Linked DNA regions of Ancylobacter polymorphus. The protein of the gene in region 1 interacts with the protein of each later gene in a pairwise test. Links are inferred from orthologs where the notes say so. Each region holds a gene or a part of one and is shown in the gene's direction. Other genes may lie near its edges. The genes, in order: ybgC and secA.

Evidence for each region.
Region 2: the proteins of ybgC (region 1) and secA interact in binary tests that used the Escherichia coli proteins (3 or more experiments, as listed by UniProt). The link is inferred for Ancylobacter polymorphus from one-to-one orthologs.

The regions. Positions count from the first base shown.
Region 1 is NZ_CP083239.1:2,066,299-2,080,228, forward strand. What follows is about bases 6,945-9,762. They hold ybgC (tol-pal system-associated acyl-CoA thioesterase), read left to right. Parts: upstream 6,945-8,007; coding sequence 8,008-8,517; downstream 8,518-9,762. Other genes in these bases: K9D25_RS09715 (hypothetical protein), read right to left, coding at 6,945-7,408; K9D25_RS09720 (DUF2852 domain-containing protein), read left to right, coding at 7,508-7,924; tolQ (protein TolQ), read left to right, coding at 8,914-9,615; tolR (protein TolR), read left to right, coding at 9,620-9,762. In the rest of the region: K9D25_RS09670 (FkbM family methyltransferase), read left to right, coding at 1-641; K9D25_RS09675 (YebC/PmpR family DNA-binding transcriptional regulator), read left to right, coding at 761-1,507; K9D25_RS09680 (sulfite exporter TauE/SafE family protein), read right to left, coding at 1,523-2,269; K9D25_RS09685 (DMT family transporter), read left to right, coding at 2,510-3,439; crossover junction endodeoxyribonuclease RuvC, read left to right, coding at 3,552-4,103; Holliday junction branch migration protein RuvA, read left to right, coding at 4,100-4,717; K9D25_RS09700 (hypothetical protein), read left to right, coding at 4,714-5,154; Holliday junction branch migration DNA helicase RuvB, read left to right, coding at 5,151-6,188; K9D25_RS09710 (TetR/AcrR family transcriptional regulator), read left to right, coding at 6,245-6,877; more of K9D25_RS09715, read right to left, coding at 6,887-6,944; more of tolR, read left to right, coding at 9,763-10,075; K9D25_RS09740 (cell envelope biogenesis protein TolA), read left to right, coding at 10,079-11,062; Tol-Pal system beta propeller repeat protein TolB, read left to right, coding at 11,152-12,474; peptidoglycan-associated lipoprotein Pal, read left to right, coding at 12,630-13,124; tol-pal system protein YbgF, read left to right, coding at 13,299-13,930.
Region 2 is NZ_CP083239.1:2,271,763-2,286,195, reverse strand. Bases 10,567-13,887 are described here. They hold secA (preprotein translocase subunit SecA), read left to right. Parts: upstream 10,567-10,891; coding sequence 10,892-13,687; downstream 13,688-13,887. Other genes in these bases: K9D25_RS10700 (nuclear transport factor 2 family protein), read left to right, coding at 13,697-13,887. Also shown: K9D25_RS10745 (hypothetical protein), read left to right, coding at 1-178; K9D25_RS10740 (TetR/AcrR family transcriptional regulator), read left to right, coding at 422-1,171; K9D25_RS10735 (glycosyltransferase), read left to right, coding at 1,932-3,107; gmd (GDP-mannose 4,6-dehydratase), read left to right, coding at 3,262-4,293; K9D25_RS10725 (FkbM family methyltransferase), read left to right, coding at 4,425-5,624; K9D25_RS10720 (glycosyltransferase), read left to right, coding at 5,640-7,679; K9D25_RS10715 (glycosyltransferase family 4 protein), read left to right, coding at 7,830-9,314; K9D25_RS10710 (peptidylprolyl isomerase), read right to left, coding at 9,443-10,468; more of K9D25_RS10700, read left to right, coding at 13,888-14,095; K9D25_RS10695 (L,D-transpeptidase family protein), read right to left, coding at 14,111-14,433. UniProt on the Escherichia coli protein: Required for protein export, interacts with the SecYEG preprotein conducting channel.

The DNA.
Region 1 (13,930 bases):
TCTGCGTTAACGGGACCTATGGAACATTTTACTCGAATTATCTGCGGGAAATCGATTACCCGTTCATTTTTGTAGATATCGGGGCAAATCAGGGACTTTATTCCCTCATCGCTGCTCAAAATCCTTACTGCGAACGAGCCGTCAGTCTTGAGCCGGTGAGCGAGACGTTCCGTCTGCTCACCGCCAACATCCGTGCCAATGGATTGGCGGGCATGATTGTCGCGTTGAATTGTGGCCTGTCGTCCGAGAATGCGCGCGTGAAAATCCGCTTGAAGCCGGGGCATAGCGGCGCGGCTTCCCTTCACAACACGTTCGCCGGCACGGAGGGCGTCGAGGAAATCCAGATTTCCACCGCCGCGATCCTCGAGCCTTATCTTGCCCCGGGCCTTCCATTGGTCGTGAAGATCGACACCGAGGGCCATGAGCACGTGGTGATCGGGGAGTTGGCGCGAAGCCGTTTTGCCGACCGGGTGATCTCTGTGTTCTATGAAGTCGATGTCGCGTGGGCGGACCCGGAAAATCTCAAGGCGGGTCTGCGCGCCATGGGGTTCGACCATTTCCACCCGATCCGCGGCGGCACGCATTACGATGTGATGGCGACACGGCAGGGGGGCGGGTCTGCGGAGTGTCGAGCCGCGTAAGGTGATGCGCTCTGCGCTTTACGCGCGCCCGCCCTCTCGCCTATAAGCCGCGCACCTTTTCTTTCAGGCATTCGACACGGCCGGGCCACGGGCCCGCCCGGTGTGACGTGGAGGCGGCCATGGCCGGGCATTCGCAATTCAAGAACATCATGCACCGCAAGGGCAAGCAGGACGCGGTGCGTTCCAAGCTGTTCTCCAAGCTGGCGCGTGAAATCACCGTCGCGGCCAAGCTCGGCATGCCCGACCCGGCGATGAACCCGCGCCTGCGCGCCGCCGTGCTGGCGGCCCGCGCGGAAAACATGCCCAAGGACAATATCGACCGCGCGATCAAGAAGGCGCTGGGCGGCGACTCGGAGAACTATGATGAGATCCGCTATGAGGGCTACGGCCCCGGCGGTGTCGCCGTCATCGTCGAGGCGCTGACCGACAACCGCAACCGCACCGCCTCGGAAGTGCGCTCCTACTTCACCAAGTCCGGCGGGGCGCTGGCCGAGACCGGCGCGGTCTCCTTCATGTTCGACCGCATCGGCACGGTGGAGTTCGACGCCGCCAAGGCCTCGGCCGACGCCATGCTGGAAGCCGCCATCGACGCCGGCGCGGATGACGTGACTTCGGACGAGAACGGCCATGAGGTCGTCTGCTCGGTGGAGAACCTGCACGAGGTCGCCCGGGCGCTGGAAGCCAAGTTCGGCGAGCCGCGCAAATCCGGCCTCGTCTGGCGGCCGCAGAACACGGTGGCGGTGGATGACGAAGTGGCGGAAAAGCTGATCCGCCTCGTCGACAATCTCAACGACAATGACGACGTGCAGAACGTCTATGCCAATTTCGAGCTGTCCGACGCCTTCATGGCGAAGATGGGCGGCTGATCTGGGTCGCGCTGCTCACCGCCCGATCAGCGTGTCGAACAGCGGCAGGCTGATGAGGGCGGCGGCGGCGATGACCCAATAGGCGGCGACGCGGTAGTGCCGGTCCGACGCGCCGCGAAAGGCGCGCGCGCCGGCATAGAGCCCGAGCGCATAGGCCGGCCCGAGAAGCAGGGTCAGCCTCCCGACCTCGGCGGTGAACATGCCGTTGAGCGCGTAGGAGGAGCCGGTCGCCAGCGTCACCAGCGCGAAGAAGCCGAACAGGTTCGCCCGCACCAGCACGGAGGGCTGGCCGCTGCCGAGCCAGTACACCACCACGGCAGGCCCGGACATCTGTGCCGCGCCGCCGCAGAAGCCGGCGACCGCGCCGATGCCCAGCGTGACGGGCAGGGTGTGCCGGCCGGTGTGGCGCCAGCCCGAGGCCAGCAGCGCCAGCAGCCCCAGCCCGAGAAAGGCGAGCGCCCAGCGCACCACCAGCGGGTTCGTATGCTGCAATACCCACACGCCGGCCGGAACCGCCACCACGGCGCCCACCGCCAGCGGGGCGACCTGTCGCCAGACACAGGCGCGCAGCGCCGGAACGACGAAGGGCAGCGTCATCAGCGTGTCGATGAGCAGGAGCGAGGGCACCGCCACGCGCGGGCCATAGGCGGCGCTGACCAGCGGCACGAAGATGAGGGCTCCGCCGAAGCCCGAGAAGCCGCGCGTCGCGCCAGCAATGAGCGCGGTGAGGAAGGCCCAGGCAAGGGCGGTGTCGAGGGCCATGAACGAACCGGGGGGAAGGCGCACGCCGCCAGGGCCTGCGTGCGTAGAGCTAGCTCCCCGCCAGAGACGCGTCAACATGATCGGCGATCGAACCGTCCCATCCATCAGTTTTCGCGAACGTGCCTATTCGCAAAACGCGTTTGCGAAGACGGGTCGCGCGCGCCACATTTCGGCTAACGCTCATCCCGGCCGCGCCGGGTACCCCTCTTGCTTGCGCCGCTTTGCGGCGGGAATTCGCTCATGAACACGTCTGTCTCAACGGCCGCGCCGGGCGGCGCGGCGGTGCCGTCGCTTTCCGACCGCTTGATCGGCGCCGGCTGCGCGTTGCTCGCCATTGCCATCTGGGGCGGCTGGATCGTCTCCACCCGCCACGCCGTACACGGGCATCTGCCCCCGGCGACCATCGGCTGGCTGCGCTTCATCGTGCCAGCGGTGGTGCTCGCACCCGCCTGGTGGCGCATCGGCCTATGGCCGAAGCGGGGCTTGCGTCCCTTCCTGCTCTGCTTTCTCGGCGCCGGCGCTTTCTTCTTCCTCGATGTGGCGACGGCGATGCGCTTCGTGCCGGCGGCGGATGTAGGGCCGCTCTTGCCCGGGACCATGCCGCTGATCGTCGCCGCCATCTCGGTGCTGGTGTTCCGCGAGAAGCTCGGCACGGCGCGGGCGATCGGCTTTGCCGCCATCGCGCTCGGCGTGCTCACCCTCGGCGGGCGTGGCCTTTTGTATCCGCAGGACGGCGCCTGGCGCGGCCATGCGCTGCTGCTGGCCGGCGCGACGATGTGGGCCGGCTACACGCTGGCCTTTCGCCGTACCGGGCTGAAGGCGACGGAGACGGTGGGGCTCGTCGGGCTGTGGTCGGCCGTCATCCTCACGCCTTACGGTCTCCCCGGTGTGATCGACGCCGTCTCCGCTGGCTATGGCCGCGAAATCCTGATCCAGCTCCTTATTCAGGGGCTGCTGTCCGGTGTCGTCGCCCTGGTGGCGTTCGGCATCGCCATCGAGCGTCTGGGCTCCTCCCGCGCCGCCGCCTTTACGGGGCTGGTGCCGGCCCTGGCGGCGGTGATCGCGGTGCCGGTGCTGGGCGAACATCCCGACACGGCGGCGATCATCGGCGTGGTGGCGACCGGGGTGGGGGTGACGCTGGCGAGTGGGGCGTTCAGCGGCGGGCGCTGAGGCCGCATGCGTTAACGGCGCGTTCACCCTGAGCGACGATGCGCGGTGTCCCGGACGCCGCGCGCACCGTCTCCCCTAGGCGTTCGTCCTTTGTTCGGCTACGCCCTAGGGCATGGTGCCATCGCCGATTCGCATTCTCGGGCTCGATCCGGGCCTCCGCCGCACCGGCTGGGGGGTGATCGAGGCTGCCGGCACGCGGCTCAGCTTCATCGCCTGCGGCACGGTGATGCCGCCGGAGGAGGGGGGGCTCGCCGAGCGGTTGGCCTGTCTCCACACCGAGCTGATGCAGGTGCTGCGCGCCTATGCCCCCGATGAGGCGGCGGTGGAAGAAACCTTCGTCAACGTCAACCCGGCCTCGACGCTCAAGCTCGGCCAGGCGCGCGGCGTGGTGATGCTGACCCCCGCGCTGGCCGGGGTGCCGGTGTCGGAATATGCGGCCTTGCTGGTGAAGAAGACCGTGGTCGGCGCCGGCCGGGCGGAGAAGGCGCAAATCCGCCTGATGATGAAGATTCTGCTGCCTCAGGCGGATTTCACTACCGATGACGCGGCGGATGCGCTTGCGGTCGCGGTCACCCATGCGCAGCATCGGGGCATGGCGGCGATGAAGGCGCAGATGGCGGCGAAGGTGCCGCCGAAGCTCACGGCAAAGGCGGCGGCACGATGATCGGCAAGCTCAAGGGCCTCGTCGACTCCTATGGCGACGACCATGTGATCCTCGACGTGCAGGGCGTGGGCTATCTTGTCCACTGCTCCGGGCGCACGCTGCAGGCGCTGCCCAAGGCCGGCGAGGCGGCGGTGCTGTTCATCGAAACCTTCGTGCGCGAGGACATGATCCGGCTCTACGGCTTCGCCACGCCGGCGGAGAAGAGCTGGTTCCTGCTGCTGCAGAATGTGCAGGGCGTCGGCTCCAAGGTGGCGCTCAACGTGCTCTCGACCCTCTCGCCCGCCGAGCTCGCAAACGCGGTGGCACTCGGCGACAAGGTGATGGTGGCGCGCGCCAATGGCGTCGGCCCCAAGGTCGCCGCCCGGATCGTCGCCGAATTGAAGGACAAGGCGCCGGGCTTCGCCAGCGTCGACCCGGCAGTGGCGGGGCTCGCGGCACAGATCGAGGAGCGGCAGGCGCCCGGTCCGGTGGCGGATGCTGTCTCGGCGCTGGTCAATCTCGGCTATGCGCAGCTTCAGGCGAGCGCGGCCATCGCGGCGGCCCTGCGCGAGGCCGGCGAGGGCGCCGATGCCGCCAAACTGATCCGGCTCGGCCTGAAGGAACTGGCGCGATGATGCTGCGCTTCATCACCGCGCGCGAACCGGGGAAGCGGCAGCCCTGGCCGTGGTCGGCCCGCATTCCGGCGATGATCTTCGCCTATGGCGGGGCGATTCTCGCCGTGCTCACCATCGAGCGGCTGATGCACAGCGCGGCTTCCGCGTACTATGCCGCGATCGCGGTGGTGCCGGGCGGCGTGGTGGCCGGGATCTGCGCCTTTGCCCTTTCCTTCCGGTCGCGCCACCCGCTCTTCGTGCTGGCGGCCGTGGTGGTGGTGGCATTGCTGCCGCTCGGCGTTATCGCGGTGTCCTATGATTTCGGCGCGTTTCGCGAGCTGTTCGAGCAGCGTGCGGTGCTGCTGGCCCCGATCCTCGCGGCGGCGGTTGCGTTCGTCACCGGCGTGCTGATGGCCGGTGGCGTTTTTCCCGCGCGTGAACGGGAGAGGGCGGAATGAACGCCAAGCGCCTCGTCGCCCCCGACAAGCGCGAGGAAGATCTCGCGGAGGCCTCGCTGCGGCCGCAGAACCTAGCGGAGTTCGTCGGGCAGGAGCAGGCGCGCGCCAATCTCGACATCTTCATCAAGGCGGCCAAGGCGCGCGGCGAGGCGCTAGACCATGTGCTGTTCGTCGGCCCACCGGGGCTGGGTAAGACCACGCTGGCGCAGATCGTGGCGCGCGAACTCGGCGTCGGTTTCCGCTCCACCTCCGGCCCTGTCATCGCCAAGGCGGGCGATCTCGCGGCGCTGCTGACCAATCTCGAAGAACGCGACGTCTTGTTCATCGACGAGATTCACCGGCTCAACCCGGCGGTGGAGGAAATCCTCTATCCCGCCATGGAGGATTACGAGCTCGACCTGATCATCGGCGAGGGGCCGGCGGCGCGCTCGGTGAAGATCTCGCTGTCGAAATTCACCCTCGTGGGCGCGACCACCCGCTCGGGCCTGCTGACCACGCCGCTGCGTGACCGTTTCGGTATTCCCATCCGGCTGAACTTCTACACCGTCGAAGAACTGGAACTGGTGGTGACGCGTGGCGCGCGGGTGATGGGGATCCCCATCGCCAAGGACGGCGCCCGCGAGATCGCCCGCCGGGCGCGCGGCACGCCGCGCATTGCCGGGCGGCTGCTGCGCCGGGTGCGCGACTTCACGCTGGTGGCGGGCAAGGACATCATCGACCGCGCCGCCGCCGACCACGCGCTGCGGGCGCTGGAAGTGGACGGGCTCGGCCTCGACCAGATGGACCGGCGCTATCTCACCGTGGTGGCGATGAATTATGGCGGCGGGCCGGTGGGGGTGGAAACCATCGCCGCCGCGCTGTCCGAGCCGCGCGACGCCATCGAGGAGATCATCGAGCCCTATCTGGTGCAGCAGGGCTTTCTCCAGCGCACCCCACGCGGGCGCGTGCTGACCGCGCACGCCTTCAAGCATCTCGGCCTTGCCGCGCCGTCGAGCGTCAACCAGATGCCGCTGTTCGACGAGGGCGCGGATTAACCCCGTGCGCGCCCGGCCATCGACGTGGCTTCCCGCGTGATGTAAGTCCCCTTCACATGAGCTGGTCCCGGAACGGCGGAGAATCGCGCGGCTACCATCACGGCAACCTTCGGGAAGCCCTGATGAAGGCGGCGCTTGAGCTGATTGGCGAAAAGGGCACCGCCGGCGCCACTTTCGCCGAGGCGGCGCGCCGCGCCGGCGTCTCTCCGGCCGCGCCCTACCGCCATTTCCGCGACCGCGACGACCTGCTTGCAGCGGTCGCGGCTGATGGGTTCGAACGCTTCACCAAAGCTCTGGAAGCCGGCTGGAACGAGGGGCGTCCGGCGCCGGCGGAGGCCTTTGAACGGCTCGGCCGCGCCTATCTCGCCTTTGCCCGCGAGCATCCGGCGGACTATGTCGCCATGTTCGAATCCGGCCTGCGCAACGAGGCCTATCCGGCCCTCGATCAGGCTGGCCAGCGGGCCTTCGGCGTGCTGCGCGAGGCGGCGGACACGCTGGTCGCTTCCATGCCAGCCGGGGATCGCCCACCCGCCTTGATGGTGGCGCTGCACACCTGGGCGCTCGCGCATGGCGTTGCCTCGCTGTTCGGCCGCGCCGACGGCGCCCGTCGCAAACTGCCCATGGCGCCCGACGACCTGCTGGAAGCCGCGTTCCTCGTCTATCTCAAGGGGCTCGGTACGTGCGGCTAGGGCGCGCGCCTAGTCTTCCGTCGTGAGGTTGACCTCGATGGCGGCACCGGCGCCGCGGCAGAACAGCAGGATATCGTCCGGCTTGTTCTCTGGGGTCAGGATCACCGGGCGCTGCGCGCGTCCCGCCAGCCACAGCATGAAGCGGCCGAGCGCCTGCCAGTCCTCCGGCTCGCAGACATCGGACGGATCGATGTCGAACTCGATGTCGTCGCTGCGGAAGAAGTGCAGGTTGATCACGACATTGCCCGCATGCCACCGCAGGCTGGGGCTTGCGCGCTTCCAGACGGCGAACACATCTTCGATGCGGTCGGGCATAAGGCCCGGCTCGCCGTCGATCTCGAAGACAGCCGGAGGATCGAGTGCGCGCAACCCGTCGATCACGGCCTGCCAGCCATCGGGGCCGGCATCGAGCACATAGAGATCGCGCAGTCGGCCATCGGGCTCGAAAAAAGCGGCGACCTCGGTCCAGTCGGGAATCAATGCGGTCATCGAAGCAGTCCTTTGCTTTTCAATCCCGCAGACCGCGCCCATTGACAAGCGGCGGGTGGATTTCTATCTATGTGAATGTGATTAACATTAACCTAAGCGGGCATGGGGCCCGCGGCGGTTCTACCCAGGAGCGGTACGCCCATGGAGCTCGCACAGAAGCTCGACAGTTACGGCAAGCCGGCCTGGATCGCGCTCACGGTACTGGGCTTCATGGCCTGGTGGCCTCTGGGTCTTGCGGTCCTGGCCTTCACGATAGGGAGTGGACGGATGTTTTGTGGTGGCAAGCGCGGCTTCGGCCGCTGGCAGGAAGAGGGCGCGGAAGCGATGCGCAATTTCGGCAGCCGGTTCGGTGGCGGCTTCCCTTCCAGCGGCAACCGCGCCTTCGATGAATACCGCCAGGAGACGCTGCGCCGGCTGGAAGAGGAGCAGAAGGACTTCCGGTCCTTCCTCGACCGCCTGCGTCAGGCGAAGGACAAGGCGGAGTTCGACCAGTTCATGGCCGACCGCCGCAACCGCCCGGCCGCGCCTTCCGCGCCGACGGATGATGTCCAGCGCTGATCGGCTCCACCCTCTGCAACCGCGCCCTTTATCCGAAGGGCGCGGTTCTTTTTTTGCGAGCACTTCTCGTTTATGAGGGCGCCATGAACGAGCGCCCCGATCCTTTTTCCCCCGAGACCCTCAAGGCCGACCCTTTCCTGCATCTGGCCGGCCGGCTGGTGCCGGGTGGGCATGTGCTGCCCGTACGGGTCTATTACGAGGACACGGATTTCTCCGGCATCGTCTACCACGCCAACTACCTCAAATTCATGGAACGTGCCCGTTCCGACCATCTGCGCCTCATCGGCGTGGTGCAGGGCGAATTGTTCGGCGAGGCGCTGGCCGAGGCACCGGGCTTCGCCTTCGTGGTGCGCTCGATGGAACTGCAGTTCGTCCGCCCCGCCCGCATCGACGACGTGCTGGAAGTCCACACCAGCCCGGTCGAGGTCGCCGGCGCCTCCATCACCCTCGCCCAGAAGGTGAAGCGGGGAGACGAACTGCTGGTCGAAGGCAAGGTGAAAGTGGCCTTCGTTGCCCAGGGCCGCGCCCGCCGCATTCCCGATGCGCTGCGCGCCGCCATGAAGCTGGCGCTGGAACAGGCCCCGCAGCTCTGACACGCGCCCGGTAGCAAAGCACCCTTTTCGCTGTTGCGATGCGGCAACGCTAACGCGGTATTAACCCTAATGCGGTGTTGTACCGCGCGGCTGTAGACGCGCCTCGGCCCTTATCGCCCAAGTTTGGACAGACTCGGTCGGTTGATGGCGAACGCGTTCCCTTAAAGCAGCCATGCAGGGCATTCGCTGCTGTCGGCACCGGATGCAAGGCGGCGGTGCGACCTTTAACGAGCGGGCAGGATTGGCTTGATGACGCTGAAGAAGCTCTTAATCGCGGTGATGCTGGTTCTTACGGCGCCCGCGTCCCTAGCCATTGCCCAGAACGCGCCCGCTCCGGTCACCGCCGCGCCGACGGCGCAGGTCGACGGGCAGGCCGTCGCCGCCCCTCCCGGTGCGATGAGCGCGCCCGCCGGCGCCGGCATGGGCAGCGCCGACCTGTCGCTCATCGGCCTTTTCCTTCAGGCACACTTCATTGTGAAGCTGGTCATGGCGGGCCTCGTGCTCGCCTCGATCTGGGTCTGGGCGATCATCATCGACAAGACCATCCTGTACGGTCGCATGAAGCGGCAGATGGACCGCTTCGAGACCACCTTCTGGTCCGGCCAGAGCCTGGAAGAGCTGTATCGCTCGCTCTCCTCGCGCCCCAACCACGCCATGGCGGCGATCTTCGTCGCGGCGATGCGGGAGTGGAAGCGCTCCTATGAAGGCGGTGCGCGCTCGCTTTCCGGCCTCACCCAGCGGCTCGACAAGGTGATGAACGTCACCATCGCCCGCGAGGTGGAGCGGCTGGAGAGCCGCCTGCTGGTGCTGGCCACCGTCGGCTCTGCCGGTCCGTTCATCGGCCTGTTCGGCACGGTGTGGGGCATCATGACCAGCTTCCAGTCCATCGCCGCGTCGAAGAACACCAGCCTCGCCGTGGTGGCGCCGGGCATCGCCGAAGCCCTGTTCGCGACGGCAATCGGCCTCATCGCCGCCATTCCCGCGACGATTTTCTATAACAAGTTCGTTTCGCAGGTGAACCGGCAGGCGGCGCGGCTGGAGGGCTTCGCTGACGAGTTCTCCGCCATCCTGTCGCGCCAGATCGACGAACGGGGCTGATCGCATGGGCATGTCCGCAGGAGGAGCGGGAGGCGGCTGGCACTCGCGGCGTTCGCGCCGGCGGGGCGGCGGGGCCGTCATGTCCGAAATCAACGTCACGCCGATGGTCGACGTGATGCTGGTTCTGCTCATCATCTTCATGGTCGCCGCGCCCATGCTCACCACGGGCGTGCCGCTTGACCTTCCGCAGACCGAAGCCAAGGCGGTGCCGCAGGAGAGCGCGCCGCTGATCGTCAACATCACCAAGGACGGCAAGATCTTCCTGCAGGACACCGAGATCCCGGTCGACGAACTCGTGCCCAAGCTGCAGGCCATCGGCAAGGCCGGCTATGAGGAGCGCATCTTCGTGCGTGCCGACAAGAGCCTCGACTATGGCTCGGTCATGCGGGTGATGGGTCGGCTCTCCGGTGCCGGTTTCAAGCGCGTGGCGCTGGTCTCCGAAGTCGACCAGGGGGGCTGACGCATGAAGGCGGGCTTCCTCTCCTCGACGGTTCTTCATGTCGGCATCATCGGCTTCATGGCGGTCTCGTTCGCGTCACCCTCGCCCTATGAGGTGACGCCGGCCGAATCCATGCCGATCGACATCATCTCCGATTCCGAGATGTCGAAGATGATGGCGGGCAAGAAGGACGCGCCGAAGGAGAACCCGAAGCCCGTCGTCGAGAAGAAGGCCGATACGCCCAAGCAGGCGGAGAACCTCGACTCCAAGGTGTCGGAGAAGCCCGAGGTGAAGGCCGCCAACGAGCCGTCCGCGCCTCCGCCTCCGCCCCCTCCGCCGCCTCAGGCGAAGCCCGCCGAGCCCAAGCCTCCGGCCGCTCAGGCCGAATCCAAGCCCGCGCCGCCCCCGCCGCAGGATGCGGAGGCGCTCGCCGCCAAGCCGCCGGAGCCGCCCAAGGACCAGCCCAAGCCCCAGGAGCAGGCGCAGGCCACCCCGCCGCCGCCCGCGCCGCCCAAGAAGCCGAAGAACATTCCGCCCAAGGTGGTGCAGGAGCCGGCGCCCGAGCGCGACTTCAACCCGAACCAGATCGCCGCCCTGCTGAACAAGCAGGACCCGCGGCGCACGGCGGCGCTTGGCGACACCATCAACAACACCGCCTCGCTCGGCGCGTCGCAGGGAACGGCAACTTCCCTGTCGCAGACCGAGATCGACGCGCTGCGCGCCTATATCGCCCGCTTCTGGAAGCTGCCGGCCGGCGCGGTCGACGCCGCTCAGGTGACAGTGGTGTTCAAGATCGTGCTGAGCCCGGACCGCCGGCTGGTGGGGGCGCCGCAGCTGGTCGAGGTGCAGGGCGCCGGCAATGCCTATGCGCCGATCGTGCGGGAAACCGCGCAGCGGGCACTGTACGAGATCGCCAATCAACAGAACCCGTTCCCGATGCTGCGTGCCGACCGTTACGACACGTGGAAGGAACTGGAGCTGGGGTTCAACCCGGCCATGCTTCATTGATGCCCGTTTTTTTCGAGGTACCCAGAATGTCGCGGCGTTTTTCCCTTGAAGCCAACGGTCTTGTCGGCCGCCGGTCGGTCCTTGTCGGCATGGCGGCGCTCGGCGGCGCCGGGCTTGGCGCCGCCGGACTTGGCGGGGCAATGCTGGGCTCGACACCGGCCAATGCGGCGGTGCGCCTCGACATCACCTCGGGCACCGTGCAGCCGCTGCCCATCGCCATTACCGATTTCGTCGGCGGCGGCAGCCCGCAGGACATCGAGGCCGGCAAGGGGGTGTCGCAGATCATCTCCGCCGATCTGCGCCGTTCCGGCCTGTTCGCGCCCATCGACCCCGCCGCCTTCGTCGAGAAGATCACCAACCCGGACGCCTCGCCGCGCTTCCAGGACTGGCGCGTCATCAACGCTCAGGCGCTCGTCACCGGCCGCATCACCCGCCAGCCGGATGGGCGGGTGAAGGCGGAATTCCGCCTGTGGGACGTGTTCGCCGGCCAGCAGCTGATCGGCCAGCAATATTTCACCCAGCCGGAGAACTGGCGCCGCGTCGCCCATATCATCGCCGACGCGATCTATGAGCGTCTGACCGGCGAGAAGGGCTATTTCGACACCCGGATCGTCTTTGTCGACGAGAGCGGGCCGAAGGAGAAGCGCATCAAGCGCCTCGCCATCATGGACCAGGACGGCGCCAACGTGACCTATCTCACGCGCGGCGACGATCTCGTGCTGACGCCGCGCTTCTCGCCGACCAGCCAGGAAATCACCTATATGAGCTATGGCCGCGGCGAGCCGCGCGTCTATCTGCTCAACATCGAAAACGGCCAGCGCGAAGTCGTCGGCAATTTCCCCAATATGAGCTTCTCGCCGCGCTTCGCCCCGGACGGGCAGCGGGTGATCCTGAGCCTGCAGCAGGGTGCGGATTCCAACATCTTCGTGATGGACCTGCGCTCCAAGGCCACCACGCGGCTGACCGACACGGCCGCCATCGACACCGCCCCGTGCTATTCGCCCGACGGCACGCAGATCTGCTTCGAGAGCGATCGTGGCGGCGGCTCGCAGATTTACATCATGAATCCCGATGGCTCGAACCAGCGCCGCATCTCCTTCGGCGACGGGCGCTATTCGACGCCGGTGTGGTCGCCGCGCGGCGATGTGATCGCCTTCACCAAGCAGGCGCAGGGCCGCTTCGCCATCGGCCTGATGCGGCCGGACGGCTCGGGCGAGCGCATTCTGACCGAGGGCTACCACAATGAGGGCCCGACCTTCGCGCCGAATGGCCGGGTGATCATGTTCTTCCGCGACGCGGGGGGCGGAGGCGGCCCGCAGCTCTATACGGTCGACATCACCGGCTATAATGAGCAGCGTGTGCCGACGCCCAGCTATGCGTCCGATCCCGCTTGGTCGCCCTTGCGCTCCTGAGCGGGTTCTGTCAGGGAACGATTAACCATAAGCGGCGGTTTAAGGCATGGCCGCGAAATGGACGCAATTCAGCAAGGTTCTGTAAAGCACGACAGAACATTGATTGACGCCAGCAGCCAGTCGGCAGATCAGTCGGGAATTCAGGAGTCAGCGGAATGATCCGTATGTTGCGCCATCTGGGCGGCGCGCGCGTCGCCTTCATCGTCGGTTTCGCGATGCTCGCGGCCGCCTGTGCCAAGAACCCGATGGACGGCGCCGGTCAGGCGCTCGGCTCGGCCCCTCCCGGCAGCCCGCAGGAGTTCATCGTCTCCGTCGGCGACCGCGTGTTCTTCGAGAGCGACCAGACCAGCCTCACCCCGCAGGCGCAGGCCACGCTCGACAAGCAGGCGCAGTGGCTGAACCACTATGCCAAGTACACCTTTACCATCGAAGGCCATGCCGACGAGCGCGGCACGCGCGAATACAACATCGCCCTCGGTGCCCGCCGCGCCCAGAGCGTGCGCGACTACCTCGTGCAGCGCGGCGTCGCGGCGAACCGCATGCGGACCATCTCCTACGGCAAGGAGCGCCCGGTCGCGGTGTGCAACGACATCTCCTGCTGGTCGCAGAACCGCCGCGCGGTCACGGTGCTGAACGCCGCCGGCAGCTGATCGCCGCGTCCAAACCTGTCTTGACCCGGCTCGCCCTGCGGGCCGGGTTTGGCATTTGAAGGGCTGGCGATCGACCAAGCGGCGCCTTCTGGGTCAAACTTTGGACGTGATCCGCCCCGTATGCTCCAATGGAAAGTGCGTCGCCTCCCGCCGCCGCTCCTCCCGTTCCAGTGCATGGCCATGATGACCGTCCGCTCGTTCCGTCCCGCCGCCCTTTTTCTCGTTGCTGCACTCGCCGCTACGTCGTTGCCCCATGAGGCGGCGCAGGCGCAGCAGGACAACAATTTCTTTGGCAATCTCTTCAAGCCGCCGGGGCAGGTGCGTGGAGGCAACCAGCCCGCCGAGGCGGTGGAGGAGGCCGACAGCCTCGTCACCCGGATCGACCGGCTGGAGAATCAGCTGCGGCAGATGACCGGCCAGATCGAGCAGCTGCAGTTCCGCAACCAGCAGCTTGAGCAGCAAATGCGGGCGTTGCAGGGCGGCACGGGCCCTGCCGTCGGGGCGGCGCCGGCCACCGACCCGTCCCGTCGCGCCGATGTGTTCGACCCGTCGTCGCAGGCGGGCGCGCCGGGTGCGCCGCGTCCCCTCGGCACGACCGCACCTTCCGGACCTTCGGGCGCGCCCATGGACCTCGGCACGCTGTCCGGCGCCACTGCGGGAGCGCCGGCCGCAGGCGGCACGCCGCGCGAGCTGTTCGATGCCGGCTTCGGTGCGCTTCAACGCCAGGATTATGCGGGGGCGGGCCAGACCTTCGAGCAGTTCGTCCGTCTCTACCCGACGGACCGCGCCACGCCTGACGCGTATTA
Region 2 (14,433 bases), 200 kb from region 1 along the record:
CATCCGCGCTCAGGCGGCGGTGGAGGCGCGCCAGTTCAAGTCGAGCATCCGGCCGTCCAGGCCGACCTGCGTGCGGTCGTTTTGGCCGAACCAGATGGCAGTGCTTCGGATCCGGCTGGACACGGTCGGCTTTGGACGAATGCTCGTCTTGTCTGGGTGGACTCATCACGCGGCGTGAGGAGAGGACTCGGTACCGTCCCGACACCGCATCGCACCATCTTTACCTTTTGCGTCTGCCGAGCGACAAGTTGTGGGGGGCGATCTGAAGTGATTCGCGCTCGTCCACCCTCTGCTACTCGGCATTGCAGGTCCGGCCGAGGACGCGGGCCACCTTGCAGCGCGCGAGCCGCGTCGCCCGAGATTACCCACAAAAAGATTAGTCGGATAAGCAGTCTAGTATTGTTACGAAACGTATCGTTTCATGTATCGAAACGTTTCGTATCGTTTTCCGGCGAACGCATCTGGGCTACTGCCGTCGAACAGCGAGCGAGGGTATGGGCGGCGCTCCGAGGATGCGCGCGGTGCAAGAAAGTTAACGGCGATGGTTAATAAAACCGCTCTTTCACGCTCGGGCGGAGTCCAAGGGAGCACGGCACGACGGGGCTCCGAGGGGCCGCGCCGGAGCAAGGCCGCCACCGAGGCGATCCTGGAAGCTGCGGAGGCGGTGCTCGCCGAGACCGGATATGCCGGTTTCACGATCGAGCAGGTGGCGCGCCGGGCGGGCGCGGGCAAGCCGACCATCTATCGCTGGTGGAGCGGAAAGCCGGCACTGCTCGTCGAAATCTATGCCCGCCAGCCTTTCGACATGTCGGAGACCAACACCGGCTCTCTCGAAGCCGACCTGGCGGCGGCGTTGCGGAAGCTCATCACCTTCTGGCGCGATACGCCCGCCGGTGAAGCTCTCACCGCGCTGCTGGTGGAGGCGCAGCAGGACCCGGCGGCCTTGGAAACCCTGCGCGCCTTCCTGGCTGAGCGCAGCTTTCCCGTTGCCGAACTTTTCGCAAGGGCCGCGCGACGCGGAGAACTGGTGGCGGATTTCGACGCTGCGGCCGGCCTCGATCTCGTCAACGGTTATGTGTGGGCGCGCCTGCTGACGCGCCGGCTTGAAGATGACGCCGCCGGCCTCGCCGCCGCCGCCCGTCTGATCGCCCGGGGATGCCTGCGTTCGTGAGACCCTCGGTCCGCGAAAGGGCTGCGAGAGAGGCTTCCGGTGCCGCGACGCGCGCCCATCGCGCCCGCATGGAATAGGCACGCTCTGCGCAGCCTCCTCACGGCGGGGGGTGTGCGCAGGCCGCACTCGCGTGAAAGGGCCCTGCCGCTCAGACGGCCTCGCCGCCGCCCGCCTGATCGCCTGATCGCCTGATCGCCTGATCGCCTGATCGCCTGGGATGCCTGCCCTGCCGAGAGCCTCAAGCTTTGTTGACGGGAGAAGCGGGTCTCCAAGCGCCGCCCCGCATATGGTGCGGCCGGCCGCAAACCGTTCGACCTCGATCCCCACGCGGGCAGCGAGCCCCATGCCAAGATCCTCGCCCGAGGCCAGCCGACACTCCTGCGTGCCCGTCATCGCACACGCACTTCTGTCCAGAGGCGGCGCGGCGACGGCACAGCGGCGCCTCGCGCCGGCAGACCTGCCGCCGGATCAGCGGCTGATTGCGGCGGGTTGGCGCCGGCGTCGCGGCCCGCCCGGGGGCGAGCACAGAGACGTGCCAGAAGGGCCCCTTGGCCCGTTCGCGCTCGCTGAGCTATTGAGGCACCATGCCGCCCTTCGTATTGTGGGCCCCCTACGCGCGGATCAAAGGTTGACCGCCGCATGGCTGGAAGTCTGTTCATCCCGATGGGCTCTTACGTCGTGACGCCTGCCGGCGGCACGCCGGAGGCGGGAGGGGCTGCCCCTCGTCAGGAGATCGCCCCGTGAGCATCCCGGTCCCGCGATGAAAATTGGCGGAAAGACGATCAAGGCGGGCGTGCGATCGCTGCTGTGCACGCATGCGAATTGCCCTCCGGCGCGGGCGATGCCCTGCTGGCTGCGTCGCCTCGCCGGCAAGAGCCTAGAGCCCGGGGTCGATATCGTCGGCTTTCTTCGATCGGAGATCGGGCTTGGCGAAGCGGCGCGCCTCATGGTGGCCGCCCTTGACGCCGGCGACATTCCCGCAGGTTTCGTCAATGTTCCCCTGCCGGGGAGGATGGCCGAACCGGCATTGGCAAACCGGCTGGCCGCTTCATCCCGCCACCACACCGCGCTGGCCATCTTCGGCGCCGCCGAAATCGGCATGTTCGCCCGCCGCACCTGCCGCGACCAGACCAACATCGCCTATCCCTATTGGGAGCTGCCCAGCTTTCCCACCGCATGGAGGCGCTGGTTCGAACGCTTCGACGCGTACTGGGCGCCGACGACGTTCATTCGTGACGCGCTCGCGAGCGTCCATTCGAGGCCGATCAGCGTGGTCCCGCAACCCGTCGACCTGCCGACGGAACCACCACAGCAGCTGTTCACGGGCCCTTTGAAGTTTCACACCTTCTTTGACGCCGATTCCTCCATCGCGCGAAAGAACCCGCTGGGCACGGTAGAAGCGTTCCGCCTCGCGTTTCCGAGCGGACGGGAGGACGCCCGGCTGCTGGTCAAGGCACGCGGCGGAGGCTCGGACGCGGCCCGGCTCTCAAGCCTGCTGGCGCTTGCCCGCCAGGATGCCCGTATCGAGATTATCGACGGCACGCTCACCAGAGCCGAGATGACGGCCTTGATGGAGGACTGCAACGTGTTCGTGTCCCTCCATCGGTCGGAGGGATTTGGCCTCGGATGCGCCGAGGCGCTGGCGCGCGGCAAGGGGGTCATCGCGACCGATTTTGGCGGCACGCGCGACTTCATCAATGAGCAAACCGGGTATCCCGTGCAGTTCGCCGAGGCCGCCGTGCCCCCCGAGGATTACTTTGGCGCCGAGGGAAGCTATTGGGCGGAACCGAGCATCGCCCATGCCGCGAGCATCATGCGGGCCATCTATGACGATCCTGGACAGACCACCGCAAAAGCACAGGCGGGGTTCGCCCATCTCAAGCGCCATAATTCCTTTGACGCCGTGGGACACCTTATCAAAGCGCGGCTCGGCTGACGGCGGGCTGCCCTCGCTCGCGTCTCTAGGTAGAAATACGAGGGTGCGGACCACCGTGGCCCTGGAGGATCAAAATACCACTCCGCCGCTCGACAATCCGCTAGAGCGGTATGTATGTAGGTCCCGTGACGTTTTGTAATGCGTGGGGTCCAAGTTGAAGAAGGCGCTGATCACGGGGATTACCGGGCAAGATGGTAGCTATCTCGCGCGTCTGCTGCTTGAAAAAGGCTATGAGGTTACTGGCACCGTCCGCGCCAATTCGCAAGCCAAGCTGACCCGCCTGCGGAAGCTGGGTGTTGCTGAAGACGTGCAGCTCGTCGACTTCGACCTGAGCGAGATCAACAGCGTCAACCGCGTGCTCCGCCGGACCACCTTTGATGAGGTGTACAATCTCGCGGCACAAAGTTTTGTCGGCTCTTCCTGGGACCAGCCGCTTTATGTCGCCGATGTCAACGGCATGGGCGTGGCACGCCTCCTCGATGCCATCCGCACCTATTGTCCGCAAACCCGCTTCTATCAGGCGTCGACCTCGGAAATGTTCGGCCGCGCCCGGGCGGTGCCGCAGAGCGAGGAAACGCCCTTCCACCCCCGCTCGCCCTATGGCGCGGCCAAGGTGTATGGCCACTACATCACCATGAATTACCGCGAGTCGTTCGGGCTTCACGCCTCGTCCGGCATTCTCTTCAATCATGAGAGCCCTGTGCGCGGTGCGGAAATGGTGACACGCAAGGTCACCTTGGGGCTGGCCCGCTTCGCCCATGGCGAACATGTTCCGGTCGAACTCGGCAATCTCGATGCACGCCGCGACTGGGGCTTCGCCGGCGACTATGTCGACGGCATGTGGCGCATGCTCCAGCAGGACGAGGCGGACGATTATGTCCTGGCCACCGGGGTAACGACGCCGATTCGCGACTTTGTCGGCTTCGCCGCCGAGGCGCTCGGCCTCGCGCTGGAATGGTCCGGCACGGCCGAGGCCGAACAGGCCGTGGACCGGCGCAGCGGCAAGGTGGCGGTCAAGGTCAATCCGAAATTCTACCGGCCGGCAGAGGTCGACCTGCTGCTCGGCGACGCGACGAAGGCGCGCACGCGGCTGGGTTGGGCACCCAAGGTCACCGTCCGCGAACTCGCGGACATGATGGCCCGCTCGGATTACGACGACTGGAGGGCCGACGCCCCCTCGCGCTAATCAGCCGGCCGTCGCTGCGGTGGCCGGTCCAACTGCTGCGGTGAACGAAACTTCTCTGGCGCGGCGACGCGCGGGCCAGCGCGCGGCAGGCTCGGGCTGTAGCGGCAGCGTCCGACTCCTCGGAGTTCCCAATGCCGTTCGTCTCCTTCGCACAGAATTATGAAGACGTGATGCTCTGGCGGGCGCTCGGCCATGTCGAGGCCGGCTTCTATGTCGATGTCGGCGCCTTCTCACCCGACGCCGACAGTGTCACCCGCGCCTTTTACGAGCGCGGCTGGCGGGGCGTGAACATTGAGCCGCTACCCCACAGGCTGGCCGAGCTTGAGGCGCGGCGCGCGCGGGACGTGAATCTCGGCGTGGTGGCGAGCGATCACGACGGCACTGCCCGGCTGCACATCGTTGGCGATACGGGGTTGTCCACCGTCGATACCACCATTGCCGAGAGGCACCGTACAAAGGGCTGGGCGATATCGGCCATTGACGTGCCCCAACGCACATTGACTGGCCTCCTTGACGCGCACCTGGCGCCGGGACAGCCCATCCACTTTCTCAAGATCGATGTGGAAGGCCATGAGACCGCCGTGGTGCGCGGGCTGGATCTCACCCGTTATCGCCCCTGGGTGATCCTGATCGAGGCCACGCACCCGAACTCACCGGAAGAGACAGCGAGAAACTGGGAGCCGTTCCTGACGGCTGCCGGCTATCGCAACATCTATTGGGATGGGCTGAACCGTTTCTACCTCGCCGCGGAACACGAGAATCTCGCGCCGGCCTTCTCCGCGCCGCCCAATGTGTTCGATCAGTTCGTCAAGACTGACGAAAACGCGCATGCGCAGTGGTTGCAGGCGCAGGTGGACGGTTTGGAGCGCCTCCTCGCCGCCGAGCGCACCCTTAACGGCGACCTCACGGCGCAGATTCGGCAGCGGGAGCAGACGATCGAGGCGCTGACCACGGAGTTGGCCCGCCAGGCCCAGGCGGCCGCCGTCGCCCTTGAATGCGCCACTCAGCGGAGCCTCTGGGAGACGCTGTTCTTCCGCCCATCGGGTCGCCCGAAGAAGATGTTGCGCCGGCTGATGTTCCACACCAGCGGCAAGCCTCGCAAGGCGTTCCGCCGTCTCGTCGTTCACTCCAGCGGACGGCCCCGCCGGCCGTTCAGGCTCTGGCTCCACAGCGCGGAATACCAAGCTCTGCGCGGCGCGGTGGCGATGGCGGCCGCTCCCGGCATGGCGCCGCACCTGCCGGAGCCATCGCAGGATGCGTCTTCCCTCAGCCCCGCCGCATCCCATCTGTCGCGACGCATCGCGGCGCGGCGCGCTCGTCAAACGTCCTGAAGCGAGAGAGATAACGTGCGCATTCTTGTCGACCTGCAGGCGCTTCAGTCACGATCGAGCGGACAGCGCGGCATCGGCCGCTATGCCCGCTCTCTGGTGGAAGGCCTTCTGCGCCTGGCGCCCGAGGACGACTTCGTCCTGCTTCTGAATGGCATGATCGGCGAGGACAATGAGGGTCTGCAACGCGACTTCGCCGCATGGCCCAATGTCACCCTGCGCCTCTGGACCGCGGCCCGGCCCGGCAGCTTCCTGGCAACGGCCGCGCGGAGACGGGCGGCAGAGGCGACCCGCGAGGCCGTGATCGCCGATTGCGCCGCCGATATCGTTCTCGTCACCAGCTTGTTCGAAGGCCTGTCGGAGGACTGCGTGACCGGGGTCGGCCACACCCCGACCGCCGTGGTGCTTTATGACCTGATCCCGCTGCTCTTTTCCTCGCTCTACCTCACCGACCCCAATGTCACGGGCTGGTACCAAAGCAAGATTGAGGCGCTGACAAAGGCCGATCTGCTGCTCGCGATCTCCGATTGCTCGGCGCGTGATGCGGCACTGCATCTGGGACGGCCGGCGGATCGGATCGTCACCATAGGCGCCGATGTCGACGCCCGCTTCGCCCCTCTCGCCATCAGCGAGGAGGAACGCGAACGGCACACCGCCGGGTTGGGCCTCACCCGTCCCTTCCTCATGTACACGGGCGGCATCGACCATCGAAAGAACATTCCCGCCCTGATCAGCGCGTTTGCCACCCTTTCCCCGTCGCTGATCGAAACCCACCAACTCGCCATTGTCTGCCGCGCCACGGCGGATGAGAAGGAGCAGCTGCTCGCCCATGCCCGCGCCGCGGGCCTGCCGGACACGGCCGTGATCCTCACGGGCTATGTGCCGGACGACACTCTGGTCGCCCTCTATAATCTGTGCGCCGCGTTCATCTTCCCGAGCTGGTACGAGGGCTTCGGCCTGCCGGTGCTGGAGGCGCTGCGCTGCGGGGCTGCGGTGGTCGGGGCGAACACGTCGAGCGTGCCCGAGATCATCGGGCGGGACGACGCGCTGTTCGATCCGCACTCCATCGACGACATGGCGCGGATGATGGCGAAGGTTCTGACGGATGAGACGTTCCGCCAGTCGCTGCGCGATTCCGCGCCAGCACAGGCGGCACGCTACAGCTGGGACGCGACGGCCGCGCGTGCGCTCGATGCGCTGCGTGCACGGGTGCGCGAGACGACTCAAGTGGGATCCACCCAAACCGCTCGCCCCAAGCCGCGCTTGGCCTTTGTCGCGCCGCTGCCGCCGGAACGCAGCGGCGTCAGCTTCTACAGCGCCGATCTTCTGCCCGCGCTCGCGGACCATTACGACATCGAACTCATCGCGCGGGAGCCGGATTGCGTCGCGCCCACACTCGCGGAGCGGTTCCGGATAAGGGATGTCTCTTTTCTCCGGAAGCACGCCGAGGCCTTCGATCGCGTCCTCTACCAGTTCGGCAATTCGCAGTTTCACGCGCATATGTTCGATCTGCTGGAGGAGGTGCCGGGCGTCGTCGTCCTGCACGATTTCTTCCTGTCCGGCATCGAGCGCGCCACCTGTCTGACGCGCTTCTCGCGGCTTCTGGCAGAGAACCACGGCTATGCGGCCCTCCTCGCCTGCCACACGGCAGCCGAAGGCCGCGATCCCGTGACTGAGGCCATCTACGCCTGGCCCACCAATGCCCGCGCCGTGCGCGAGGCGGAGGGCGTGATCGTCCATTCCGAGCATGCCCGCCGACTGGCGCGGCACTTTTACAATCCGGCAACCGTCGCCGATTGGGTGGTCGTCCCCCACCTTGCCATCCCCCGGGACAGGGCCAACGTGGGGCGGGCCGAGACCCGCGCGCGGCTGGGCATCGGCCAGGACGAGGTGCTGATATGCAGTTTCGGCTATGTCGCGCCCACCAAACTGCCGCTCCGCCTGATCGAAGGCCTGTGCGCGTCGGCCTGCTCCACGGATTCCCGCGTCCGCTTCGTCTTTGTCGGCGATGCGGAAAGCCTGGGCGCAGCGATCATGGACCGGGTGGCCCACTCATAATGGGCCGGACGGGTTCACATCACCGGCTGGGCCAGCGAGGAACTGTTCAGCGACTATCTGCTGGCAGCCGATTTCGCCGTCCAGCTGCGCACGCACTCGCGCGGCGAGAGTTCCGGTTCGGTCATTGACTGCCTGACCGGCGGCCTTCCGGTGATCGTGAACGCGCATGGAAGCCTTGCGGATCTGCCGCCCGACGGGGTGCTGCATATTCCCGATGCCTTCGAAGATCGCGAGCTCGCAGAGGCCATCGACCTTCTGGTGAATGATCCTGTCCTGCGGCAGCGCATGGGCACGGACGGACGCGAGCGGATTTTGGCGGAACAGGCGCCGGCCGATTGCGCCCGCGCCTATTACGCCGCGATCGAAGGCTTCAACCGCCGCGCCCAGGGCCGGCGCCGGCTTGTCGGCGAACTGGCGCGACTGGAAACCGATCCCGCCCTCGACGTCGAGCTGGCGCAGGCCGCGGCCGACAGCCTGCCGGCCGGCGCGCGGCTGCGGCAGCTGCTGGTCGATGTCGGGGAAATCGCGAAGTGGGATGCCAATAGCGGTATTCAGCGGGTGGTGCGTGCCCTGCTGGAAACCTTGTTGCGGGAGCCGCCGGCCGGCTGGCGAGTGGAGCCGGTTTTCGGCGATCCTGTCCTCGGCCGCTACCGCTATGCCCGCCGCTTCACCTGCGAATTTCTGGGAATGCCCTGTGTCTGGCCCGGGGACGACCCCATCGACATCTACGCCGGCGACATATTCCTCAGCCCGGATGCCTGCTTCACTCAAATCCCGGAAATGCAAGCCGCGCTGGACGCGATGGCACAGGCGGGCGTGCATCTCGCCTCCGTTGTCTATGATCTGCTGCCGACCCGTTTCCCTCACTATTTCCCGCTGGCCGACGGGCTGTTCGCACGCTGGCTCGACACCATCGCGCGTTTTAACCAGTTGCTGTGCATCTCGCGGGCGGTGGCTGCGGATCTCGCCGACTATCTCGCAGCGCATCCGCCGGCCAATGGCCGGATGCCGGCCATCGACTGGTTTCACCTTGGCGCCGATCTTGAGACCGCGACAGCGCCGGTGGCGCGGGGCGAGGATCTGCGCGAGGCGGCGCTGCGGACGCCCGACCGACCGAGCTTCCTGATGGTCGGGACCATCGAACCGCGCAAGGGCCACGCCCTGGCGCTCGCGGCGATGGAACGTCTGTGGGGCGCCGGCGGGGATGCGGCGCTGGTGATTGCCGGCGCGCGGGGCTGGATGGTCGACGACCTCATGGAGAAGCTGCATCAGCATCCCGAAAGCGGCAGGCGGCTGATCTGGATCGAACGGCCCAGCGACGCGGAGCTGCGGCAACTTTACCGCGCATGCAGCTGCCTTCTCGCCGCCAGCGAAGGGGAAGGCTTCGGCCTGCCGCTGATCGAAGCCGCCCGACACGACCTGCCCATCCTCGCCCGCGACATTCCGGTCTTTCGCGAAGTAGCCGGCGACCATGCCAGCTATTTCGACGGCACGGGACCGGAAACCCTGCACGCGGCGCTCGAAGCCTGGCTCGCCGCCTTCCAGGCCGGGCGCGCGGTGGGATCGCGCGGACTGCCCTGGCTGACCTGGCGCCAGAGCGTCGATGCGCTTTTGCAGCGCCTCCCCATGAACTGAGCCACGCGGGGCGACCGTCCCGTCCGAAGGCGCTGGGCCTCTTCACGCGAAAAAGCCCCGGATCCGTGCGGTCCGGGGCTTTTCTACTCAACGGCTCGTCGCGGCAGACCGCGCGGGGGCCGCGGCGATCACGGGGTCGGGGTCGCCGGGGCGGCCGGCTTCGCGGCGGGGGCGTTGATCAGGTCGCCCGGCTTCGGCGCGGCCTCGGTCTTCTCGACCTTCGCGGCCTCGCGGGTCTTCTGCACCGCATCGGCCTGGGCCTTCTGCGCCAGGAACTGCTCGATCTGCGGCTTGACCTCGTCGAAGGTCGGCACCGGGCGCTCGCGCACCTCCTCAAGCTTGATGACGTGCCAGCCGAACTGCGTCTTCACCGGCTTGGAGACTTCGCCCGGCTTCAGCTCGAAGGCGACTTCGGCGAATTCCGGCACCATCTGCTCCTTGGTGAAGAAGCCGAGATCGCCGCCATCATCCTTGCCCGAGGGGTCCTCGGTCAGCTCGCTCGCCAGCTTGGCGAAGTCCGCGCCCTTCTTGAGCTGGGCTTCGACATCCTGCGCCTTCTTTTCGGCGGCAGCCTGGGCTTCCTTGTTGTTGGGGTCGGCGCGGAACAGGATGTGGCGGGCGCGCACTTCCTTCTCCGGCTTCTGCTGCTTCACCGCCTCTTCATAGGTCTGCTTCAGGGCGGCGTCGGTCAGCGCGTCCTTGGTGGCCTTGGTGAGGATGGCCTGCATCAGCACGCGCTTGCGGATGAAATCCATCTCGCGCTTGAATTCCTCGGTCTCGTAGAGCTTCTGCGCCTCGGCGGCCTGCGCCATGGCGTTGAGGTCGATGAGGAAGCCGAGCACATATTCGTCGCGCGCCGCGCCCTGGATCTGCTGCGGCAGGTTCGGCGCCAGTTCGGCGGCAGCGGCGGTCACGTCGCTGCGGCGGATCGGCTGGCCGTTGACGGTGGCGAGCACGGGATCGTCCTGGGTCGCGGCAGCGGCCGGCGCGGCCGGCTTCGGCGCGGCGTCCTGGGCGAGCGCCGGCAGGGCGGGAAGCAGGGCGGTGCCGATCAGCGCAGCCAGCAGGCCGGCACGCAGCGGGCCGGCGGAGACCCGGCCGGCGACGGCGCGAGCGGACGCCTTGGGCGCGGCGAGCGGGAAATGACGGGTCATGGAACGTTCCTCAATTCGGTTTGGCCGCGTGGGCCGCGAAAGCTGGCCCAGCACGGCACAGGTTGCAAGCCGGTATGATGGCCAACGCCGGATATTTCGCCGCTTGCGCGCCGGTGGCATGGGCTACCTGCGCGACCGCCCGCTGATCGGCGAAACTGTCGTCCGGCCTGCGATTGACAACCCCCAAACCCGTTCATAAGTGTGGCACGCGGTGCGGGTTCTCGCCGGCACTCGCGCTTATGTGAGCCAAGAACCCGCAAGCCGTTCGCGGCGGCCCGGCCCTGAAGACCCATTTCGGCCGCAAATGGCGTCTCGATGAGGCTTCAGCCCGCGCGTTCGCGCCCGCAGCTTGCTCAAGAGGACGTGGCGGCCCGTCACCGCCCGTCCGACACCTGCCCTTGGCGGACTCGGATTGGAAGTCTCATGTTCGGCGCTCTCGCGCGAAAGCTCTTCGGATCGGCCAATGACCGCCGCGTGCGCGGTTACCAGCCCAAGATCGCGGCCATCAACGCGCTCGAACCCGAGGTCAAGGCGCTCTCCGACGAGGCGCTGCGCGCCCGCACCATTGCCTTCCGCGAGCAGCTGGCCAAGGGCGCGAGCCTCGACGATTTGCTAGTCCCCGCCTTCGCCACGGTGCGCGAGGCCGCGCGCCGGGCGCTCGGGCAGCGGCATTTCGACGTGCAGCTGATCGGCGGCATGGTGCTGCATGAGCGCGGCATCGCCGAGATGCGCACCGGCGAAGGCAAGACGCTGGTGGCTACCTCCCCGGTCTATCTCAACGCGTTGACCGGCAAGGGCGTCCACGTCGTCACCGTCAACGACTACCTCGCCAAGCGCGACGCCGAATGGATGGGGCGAGTCTATCGCTTCCTCGGCCTCACCGTCGGCATCATCCATCACGGCATGGACGACAATGAGCGCCGCGCGGCCTATGCCTGCGATGTCACCTACGCCACGAATAACGAGCTCGGCTTCGATTATCTGCGCGACAACATGAAGTACGAGCTGAACCAGATGGTGCAGCGCCCGCACTTCTACGCCGTGGTCGACGAGGTGGACTCCATCCTGGTCGACGAGGCGCGCACGCCGCTCATCATTTCCGGCCCGCTCGACGACCGCTCGGATTTCTATAACACCATCGACACTTACATCCCGAAGCTGTCGAAGGAAGACTACGAGGTCGACGAGAAGCAGCGCTCCGTCGCCATGACCGAAGCCGGCATGGAGAAGATCGAGACCCTGCTGCGCGACGCCGGCATTCTCAAGGGCGAGAGCCTGTACGACATCGAGAACGTCTCGGTGGTCCACCACGTCAATCAGGCGCTGCGCGCGCACTCGCTGTTCCAGCGCGACAAGGACTACATCGTCCGCAACGGCGAAGTCGTCATCATCGACGAGTTCACCGGCCGCATGATGCCGGGCCGGCGCTATTCGGAAGGTCTCCACCAGGCTTTGGAAGCCAAGGAGCGGGTGCAGGTCCAGCCTGAGAACCAGACGCTGGCCTCCATCACCTTCCAGAACTATTTCCGCATGTATGAGAAGCTGGCCGGCATGACCGGCACGGCCAATACCGAAGCGGCGGAATTCCAGGACATCTACAATCTCGAAGTGGTCGAGATCCCGACCAACCTGCCGGTGCAGCGCATCGACGACGATGACGAAGTCTATCGGACGGCGGGCGAGAAATATAACGCCATCATCGACCTCATCACCGACTGCAAGACCCGCGGCCAGCCCGTGCTGGTGGGCACCACCTCGATCGAGAAATCTGAGCTTCTGGCCGAACTGCTGAAGCAGCGCGGCTTCAAGCAGAAGGACTTCTCCGACCCCGACGCCTTCCGCCCGCTCTATGACGGCGATCAGGGCACGGCGGACGACAAGGTGTTCGCGGTGCTGAACGCCCGCCACCATGAGCAGGAATCCTACATCGTCAGCCAGGCCGGCGTGCCCGGCGCCGTTACCATCGCCACCAACATGGCCGGCCGCGGCACCGACATCCAGCTCGGTGGCAATGCCGAGATGCGCATCAGCCACGAACTCGGCGACATGCCGGAGGGCGAGGAACGCGCCGCCGCCGAAGCCCGCATCCGCGACGAGATCGCCAAGCTGAAGGCGAAGGCGCTGGAAGCGGGCGGGCTCTACGTCATCGGCACCGAACGCCATGAGAGCCGGCGCATCGACAACCAGCTGCGCGGCCGCTCCGGCCGCCAGGGCGACCCCGGCCACTCGCACTTCTTCCTGTCGCTGGAAGACGACCTGATGCGCATCTTCGGGTCGGACCGGCTCGACGGCATGCTACAGAAGCTCGGCCTCAAGGAGGGCGAGGCGATCGTCCATCCTTGGATCAACCGCGCGCTGGAAAAGGCGCAGCAGAAGGTCGAGGCGCGCAATTACGACATCCGCAAGAACCTGCTGAAATACGACGACGTGATGAACGACCAGCGCAAGGTGGTGTTCGAGCAGCGCGTGGAACTGATGCAGGACGAGGACGTCGCCGAGACGGTCGCCGAAATGCGCCATGGCGTCATCGAGGACATCGTCACCAAGCATGTGCCGCCCAATGCCTATCCCGAGCAGTGGGACACGGACGGCCTTGACGAGCAGCTGCAGCGCGTGCTCGGCCTCGACCTGCCGGTCAAGGAATGGGCGGCCGAGGAAGGCATCGCCGACGAGGAGATGCGCGAGCGCGTGCAGCGCCGGGCCGATGAAGCGATGGCGCTTAAGGCGGCCAAATACGGCCCCGACATCATGCGCTATGTCGAGAAGTCGATCCTCTTGCAGACGCTGGACCACCTCTGGCGCGAGCATCTGGTGACGCTCGATCATCTGCGCCAGGTCATCGGCCTGCGCGGTTATGCCCAGCGCGACCCGCTGAACGAGTACAAGTCGGAAGCCTTCCAGCTGTTCGAGGCTATGCTCGCCAATCTGCGCGAGGCGGTCACCGCCCAGCTGATGCGCGTCGAGGTGATGGCCGCGCCGCAGACCGACGAGATGCCGCCCATGGCGCCGCACCATATCGACGCGGCGACCGGCGAGGACGAGTTCGCGCTCGCCGACGCCGAGATTGCCGCGGCGGCGACGCTGGCCCCGGCTTTCGACGCGGCGACGCCGAACCGTGACCCCAATGACCCCTCGACCTGGGGTCGGGTCGGCCGCAATGAGGCCTGCCCCTGCGGTTCGGGCCTGAAATACAAGCACTGCCACGGCAAGTTCGTCTGAGGCGGAGCGATGGGTGACGGGGCGCAGGGCGATCGAAATGACGACCTGCATCGCGTCGCCGCCGCCGAACAGCGGCTGCGCGACGCCGCTCTCGCGGGCGATGTCGCCGCGCTCGACGCGCTGCTGGCCGACGATCTGGTCTTCGTCAACCAGTTCGGCCATGTACTGAGCAAAGAGGACGATCTCGACCTGCACCGCACCGGTGCTTTCCGGCTGGAGCGGCTGACCTTTTCCGACTATCGGATCAGCCATCTCGCGCCCGGGCTGGTGCTCGCGGTGCTGCGCGCCGATGCCACTGGGACGGCGGGCGGAGCGCCCTTCGAGGCAAGGCTGCGCTTCACGCGGGTATGGCGGAACGAAGCCACGGGCTGGCGGGTCGCCAGCGCCCACAGCACCCCGCTCGCCTGAATCCCTTTCGGGACCTTACTGAACCGCTGAGAAGCTACCCGGCGCCAGAATGCCGGCAGCACCCGGGAGGGTCTGAACCGTGCCGGGCGTCGTCGCAGAGCCGGACGACACCACCGAAGGAGCCGAAGCGGCGGCGGCAGGCGCCGGCGGGTTCGCCCGCGTTGCCGCCTGCGGCGCCGCCGCCTGGCGCGGCACGGGCGGCCGGACGGGCGGAACCGGCACGTCGGCGATCGGCTCGGCCGCCGGGGCCGTCTCTGCCGGCGGCGCGCTGCCGCCGAACAGGTTCTTTAGGCTGTCGAGAAAGCCGCCATTGCTGCCGGCATCGAGCGCGGCCAGCT